2 regions of the Streptomyces sp. NBC_00400 genome follow, and region 1 is predicted to be linked to the other one. Evidence: predicted binding sites of a transcription regulator. Region 1 holds the regulator's gene; the other holds the start of a gene.

Region 1 (3,401 bases):
GCCCAGCGACGGCGTTGCCATGGTCGTTGAGGTGACGTCGAGCAAGCCCCACAAGGACCGTGTCGCCAAGCGCCACGGCTACGCCCGTGCCGGTATCCCGCTCTACCTGCTGGTGGACCGCAGCAAAGCCACCATCACGCTCTTCAGCGAACCCTCCGGGGACGACTACGTAGGGAACAACACCGCCCCCCTCGGCAAACCCCTCCCCCTCCCCGCCCCCTTCTCCTTCGACCTGGAAACCACCGACTTCCTCTGACCTCCGGGCCCCGGCCTACCCTTGCTCCCATGGCCCATGACCTCAGCGCCCTCAGCCCGGAGTACCTCGCCTTCTGGGGCGAGTACCTGATGCCGACGCTCACCACGCTGCGTACGGACGGGACGCCGCACGTCGTCCCGGTAGGCGTCACCTACGACGCCGGGCAGCGGATCGCGCGCATCATCACCCGCAAGGACAGCGCCAAGGTCAAGAACATCGTCGCCGCCGGGGCGGACGGCGCCACCGTCGCCGTGTGCCAGGTCGACAAGGGGCGCTGGGCGACCCTGGAGGGCATCGGGCGGGTGCGCACGGACAGCGAGTCGGTGGCCGACGCAGTGCGCCGGTACGCCGAGCGCTACGGCCGGACGCCGACGCCCAACCCCGATCGCGTCATGATCGAGATCGCGGTGACCAAGGCGATGGGGCGGGCCTGAGAGCCGTCCCGCCGCCCCGATGCCCCGCTGAGCCCACGTCCCACCGAGCCCCGGCCCTGGCTGAAAACGGACCTTCCCGCTCCGCCCCCGGCCGTCCACCTGGTACTCAGGAGCGACGGGAACCGAACAGCTCCGTGCAAGGACGGACGGCATCGGGCCTGCCCCAGGCAAAAGACGGCAGCTGGAGGCCGCATGGCGTCGGCAGTGCACATCGTGACGACCGCTCCGCGCCGTCCGCCCCCCACCCCGCCGCAGCCGCACGCCGAGCTCTGCCCGCGCTGCGGCGGCCAACTGGCCGTCAGCCAGGACGCCTGGAAGATCTGTCACGCCTGCGGTTACGCTTCGCCGCCCGGTACAGCCCCTCCTCCACGGGCCACCCGCGGGGGTATCGTCGCCCCCACAGTCGCCACGCCCCGGAGGGCACGATGAACTCGGTCCGAGTGACGGCGATCGCCTGCCTGATGCCGCTGTCCGAGCTGGACGAGGATCCGTTCCTGGTCGACGACCGCGGCCAGCACGACATGTGCACCCAGTGGGCGGCAGCCCGTGACTACCACCTGACCTGCCGGCTCAGCCTGCACCACCTGCGCGCCGACCACGGCGCACTGTGGCGTGATGTCGAAGCGGGCCTGGTGGATGTGTTCGTGGCGCCCAACCGCCGGGCACTGGAGAACGCCATCGACGGCACCGCCGAGTTCACCGCACGGTGCGCCGAGGCCGGGGTGCACCTGGAGACCACCGGCCTCGACGAGCCGGTCTACACCCTGGCGATGAAGTCGCATGTGCACCGCCGGCTGTCGATGCCGACGGCCGGGTACAACGGCTGCTGAGCAGGCGCGGCCGTAGGCCGTACGCCAACGGACGCAGACGGCACGGCACGACGCCGCGCACCGCACCCCGCACCCCGCACCCCAAAACGCGACAAGGGCCGGGTTTCCCCGGCCCTTTGCCACCTCACGCGCCGGGAGCTCACGCCCCGGCCGGCCGGATCACTCCGGCCGCTTGGGCCGCCACACCACCAGCGCGCTGGTCTGCTGCACGTCGTGATACGGCACCAGATCCCGCCGGTAGGAGGCGTGCACCGCCGCTTCCCGCTGCTGCATCGCGCTGGCCGCGCCCTCCAGGGCGCCCTGCAGCTCGACGACCCGCTGCTGCAGGGCCGCGACCTGGTTCTCCAGCTCGATGATGCGCTTGATGCCGGCCAGGTTGATGCCCTCGTCCTGGGACAACTGCTGCACCGTACGGAGCAGTTCGATGTCCCGGGCCGAATAGCGGCGGCCCCGCCCGGGCGTGCGGTCGGGCGAGACCAGACCCAGCCGGTCGTACTGCCGAAGGGTCTGCGGATGCAGTCCGGAGAGCTGAGCCGCGACGGAGATGACATACACCGGCGACTCTTCGGTCAGTTCATAGGGGTTACGACGCTGCCCGCCCCGGCTGTCCATCTCAAGCTCCCTTCGCGGCCTGGAACAGCTCTGCCCGCGGGTCCGGGCCCGCGGTCGCCTCGCGATAGGACTCCAGCGACTCCTTCGCCTTGCCGCTGAGGTCACTGGGGACCAGCACCTCTATGGTGACCAGCAGATCACCCCGGGTGCCGTCCTTACGGGTCGCACCCTTGCCCCGGGCGCGCATGGTGCGTCCGTTGGGGGTGCCGGCCGGCAGCTTCAGCGTCACCGGCGGGCCGCCCAGCGTCGGCACCTTGACCTCACCACCGAGCGCGGCCTCCGGGAAGGTGACCGGCACCGTGACGGTGAGGTTGTCGCCCTTGCGGCCGAAGACCGGGTGGGCGTCGACGTGCACGACCACATACAGATCGCCGGCCGGGCCGCCCTGCTCGCCCGGAGCGCCCTTGCCGCGCAGCCGGATGCGCTGCCCGTCGGAGACGCCCGCGGGGATCCGCACCTGCATCGTGCGGGCACTGGTCGCCCGGCCGCTGCCCTTGCAGACCTCACAGGGGTCCTGGGCGATCAGGCCCCGGCCCTTGCAGTCGGCGCACGGGTCGGTGAGCGAGAAGCCACCGCCCGCGCCCCGGCTGACCTGGCCGGTGCCGACACAGGTCGGACAGACCCGCGGCGTACCGTTTTTGTCGCCGGTGCCCGAACACGCCTTGCACGGCGCCTGGCTGGACATCCGCAGCGGGACCGTGGCCCCGTCGACCGCCTCGGTGAAGCTGAGCGTCACCTCGGACTCGATGTCCTGGCCGCGGCGCGCGTGGGTACGCGTCCCGGCGCCGCCGCGGTTGAACAGGCCGCCGAAGACGTCCCCGATCCCGCCGCCGAAGCCGCCGCCCCCGCCGCCCTGACCGGGCGTGCCCCCGAAGAGGTCGCCCAGGTCGAAGTTGAAGGAGCCGCCGCCGCCCGGACCCGGCCGGTAGCCGCCGTTGCCGAACAGCGTGCGCGCCTCGTCGTACTCCTTGCGGCGCTTGGTGTCGCCCAGGATGTCGTGGGCCTCGGAGATCTCCTTGAAGCGCTCCTCGGCCTTGGCGTCGCCCTTGTTGGCGTCCGGGTGGAACTCCCGGGCGAGCTTGCGGTACGCCTTCTTGATCTCCGCTTCGGTGGCGTCCTTCGGGACGCCGAGGACCTTGTAGTAGTCCTTCTCGACGAAGTCCTTGGTGCTCATCCCCGACGTCCCTCCTCCCGCACGGATTTTCTCTCTGTCCTCACGTCAGCCCTCGTCCGGGCCACCGCTCTCCTCGTCCGAAGCCTTGGGGTCCT
Region 2 (3,401 bases), 1.8 Mb from region 1:
TTGTCGACGTCCATGCAGCGGGCCGGCGCGGACTGCGCAGCCCCGGCCGCTTCCGCCTCCGCCTCCATCCACCCGCCGACCAGCTCCAGCGCCCACTCGGGATCGCCCAGGGCGCGGTCGAGTTCGGCAGGGGTGACACGTGCGTACTCACCGATCATGCTCATGGTCCCGAGGCTAGAGGCGACCACTGACAACGCAGGTCGGCGAAGGGGCCGTTGCCCTTCCGCGGCGAGCGCATCCGGTCAGGCGCGCTGTGCCGTGGCCGCCTGGGAGAATGGCGGCTCCTTCCGAGCGCGGCCTCGTGCGGCGCTTGCCGTCCCGCAGGAGTGCACCCGCCTTGTCCCCAGAGCGCATGCCATCGACCGACCACGAGCAACCGATTCCGGACACCGCCGAACTCGGCCTGCAGTCCGACTGCGGCAGCTGCTTCGGGCTCTGCTGTGTGGCGCTGCCGTTCGCGGCCTCGGCGGACTTCGCGATCGACAAGGACGCCGGCCGGCCCTGCCCGAACCTGCAGACGGACTTCCGCTGCGGCATCCACACCGACCTCCGCCCGCGCGGCTTCTCCGGCTGCACCGTCTTCGACTGCTTCGGCGCCGGACAGAAGGTCTCCCAGGTCACCTTCGGCGGTCGGGACTGGCGGCAGGCACCGGAGACCGCCCGGCAGATGTTCGACGTCTTCCCCGTCATGCGGCAGCTGCACGAACTCCTCCGGTACCTGGCCGAGGCGCTGTCCCGCCCTGCGGCCCGTCCGGTGCACGCCGAGCTGCGGGCCGCGCTGGAGAAGACCGAAGGCCTCACCCGCGCCGGCGCCCAGGAGCTCACGGCGCTCGATGTGCCGGCCCACCGGGGCGAGGTCAACACCCTGCTGCTGCGCACCAGCGAACTCGTACGGGCCGGGGTGCCGGGCCGCAAGAAGGAGCGGCGGGGGGCCGATCTCATGGGGGCGCGCCTCAAGGGGGCGCATCTGCGGGGCGCCAGTCTCCGCGGTGCCTGCCTCATCGCCGCCGACCTCAAGGGCGCCGATCTGCGCACGGCGGACCTGATCGGCGCCGATCTGCGGGACGCCGACCTCGGCGGTGCCGATCTCACCGGCGCCCTCTTCCTGACCCAGGCGCAGCTCAACGCGGCCAGGGGCGACACGGCGACCAAGCTGCCGCAGGGCTTGTCCCGCCCTGCCCACTGGTAGCGCGCCGCGTCTGATCGCTCACAGCGAACGCACAGCGGGGAACATCTCCCGGCCCGGCTGCATTGAGTGGGTAAAGCTCAACTTGCTTGCCGAAGGGGAGATCATGGCTTCGACGTCCACACCGCTCACTCTGCCCGTGCTGCCCCTCGATGACGAGGTCGTGCTCCCCGGCATGGTGGTGCCCCTGGACCTGTCCGACGCGGATGTACGGGCAGCGGTGGAGGCCGCGCAGGCCGCCGCCACCCCGGGTAACAAACCGCGGGTGCTGCTCGTTCCCCGCGTCGACGGCGCCTACGCCGGCATCGGCACGCTCGGGCGGATCGAGCAGGTCGGGCGGCTGTCCGACGGCGACCCCGGCGCGCTGATCCGGGGCCTGGGGCGGGTACGGATCGGTTCCGGCACGACCGGGCCCGGGGCCGCGCTCTGGGTGGAGGGCACGACCGTCGAGGAGACGGTCCCCGACCCGCTGCCCGGCGCGGTGACCGAACTCGTCACGGAGTACAAGGCGCTGGCCACCAGCTGGCTGCGCAAGCGCGGCGCCTGGCAGGTCGTCGACCGCGTCCAGCAGATCGAGGACGTCCCGACGCTGGCCGACAATTCCGGCTACTCGCCGTTCCTGACCACCGAACAGAAGGTCCACCTGCTGGAGACCGCCGATCCGGTCGCCCGGCTGAAGTACGCCACCGAGACGCTGCGCGAGCATCTGGCCGAGCAGGACGTCGCCGAATCCATCGCCAAGGACGTCCAGGAAGGCGTCGACAAGCAGCAGCGGGAGTTCCTGCTGCGGCGGCAGCTGGAGGCGGTCCGCAAGGAACTCGCCGGGCTGAACGGCGATCCGGAGGACGAGGGCGATGACTACCGCGCCCGGGTCGAGGCCGCCGACCTGCCCGAGGACGTCCGCAAGGCCGCCCTCAAGGAGGTCGACAAGCTGGAGCGGTCCAGCGACCAGAGCCCCGAGGGTTCCTGGATCCGCACCTGGCTGGACACCGTCCTGGAACTGCCCTGGAACGAACGCACCGAGGACGCCTACGACATCACCGGCGCCAGGGAGGTGCTGGACGCCGACCACTTCGGTCTGGACGACGTCAAGGAGCGGATCACCGAATACCTGGCCGTCCGCAAGCGACGGGCCGAGCGGGGCCTCGGGCCGGTCGGCGGGCCGTCGGAGGGGACGTCGCGCGGCGATGCGGGCCGGGGCAGCGGCGGGCGGCGGGCGGGCGGCGCCGTTCTGGCGCTCGTCGGGGCGCCCGGGGTCGGCAAGACCTCGCTCGGCGAGTCCGTCGCGCGGGCCATGGGCCGCAAGTTCGTCCGGGTCGCGCTCGGCGGCGTCCGGGACGAGGCGGAGATCCGCGGCCACCGGCGCACCTACGTCGGCGCACTGCCCGGCCGGATCGTCCGCGCGATCAAGGAGGCCGGGTCGATGAACCCGGTGGTGCTGCTCGACGAGATCGACAAGGTGGGCTCCGACTTCCGGGGCGACCCCGCCGCCGCCCTCCTGGAGGTCCTGGACCCGGCGCAGAACCACACCTTCCGTGACCACTACCTGGAGGTTGAACTCGACCTCAGCGATGTGGTCTTCCTGGCCACCGCCAATGTCCTCGAAGCCATCCCCGGGCCGCTGCTCGACCGGATGGAGCTGGTGCGTCTGGACGGCTACACCGAGGACGAGAAGGTCGTCATCGCCCGGGACCACCTGCTGCCGCGCCAGCTGGAGCGGGCCGGTCTGGAGACCGGCGAGGTGACCCTGGAGGACGACGCGCTGCGCAAGCTGGCGGGGGAGTACACCCGCGAGGCGGGCGTACGGAACCTGGAGCGCGCCGTCGCCAGGCTGCTGCGGAAGGTCACCGCACAGCACGAACTGGGCGAGCGGGAGCTGCCGTTCACGGTCGGCGTGGACCAGCTGCGCCCGCTGATCGGGCGGCCGCACCACACCCCCGAGTCGGCACAGGACCCGGCCGAGCGGCGCACCGCGGTCCCCGGGGTGGTCACCGGACTCGCGGTCACCGGCGCCGGCGGCGATGTCCTCTATGTGGAGGCCTCGCTCGCCGATCCGGAGACCGGCGCTTCCGGGCTCCAGCTGACCGGCCAGCTCGGTGACGTGATGAAGGAGTCCGCGCACATCGCGCTGTCGTTCCTGCGCTCCCACGGCGCCGAACTGGAGCTTCCGGTCGCCGACCTGAAGGAGCGCGGTGTGCATCTGCACGTACCGGCG

The links. Region 1 encodes HspR, which represses chaperone genes until heat shock. Its sites were predicted from a motif close to TTGAGNNNNNNNNNCTCAA; they were not measured.
Region 2: the regulator HspR is predicted to act here: its motif matches at 1,252-1,270, upstream of lon (endopeptidase La).

Annotation. Positions count from the first base shown of each region.
Region 1 is NZ_CP107940.1:4,373,180-4,376,580, reverse strand. Features, by position in the region: gene OHS81_RS19065 (Uma2 family endonuclease) at 1-256, shown strand, start outside; gene OHS81_RS19060 (pyridoxamine 5'-phosphate oxidase family protein) at 286-690, shown strand; gene OHS81_RS19055 (hypothetical protein) at 1,116-1,520, shown strand; gene OHS81_RS19050 (heat shock protein transcriptional repressor HspR) at 1,680-2,132, opposite strand; gene dnaJ (molecular chaperone DnaJ) at 2,134-3,306, opposite strand; gene grpE (nucleotide exchange factor GrpE) at 3,352-3,401, opposite strand, start outside.
Region 2 is NZ_CP107940.1:2,564,412-2,567,812, reverse strand. Features, by position in the region: gene OHS81_RS11145 (YfbM family protein) at 1-164, opposite strand, end outside; gene OHS81_RS11140 (pentapeptide repeat-containing protein) at 353-1,189, shown strand; gene lon (endopeptidase La) at 1,293-3,401, shown strand, end outside.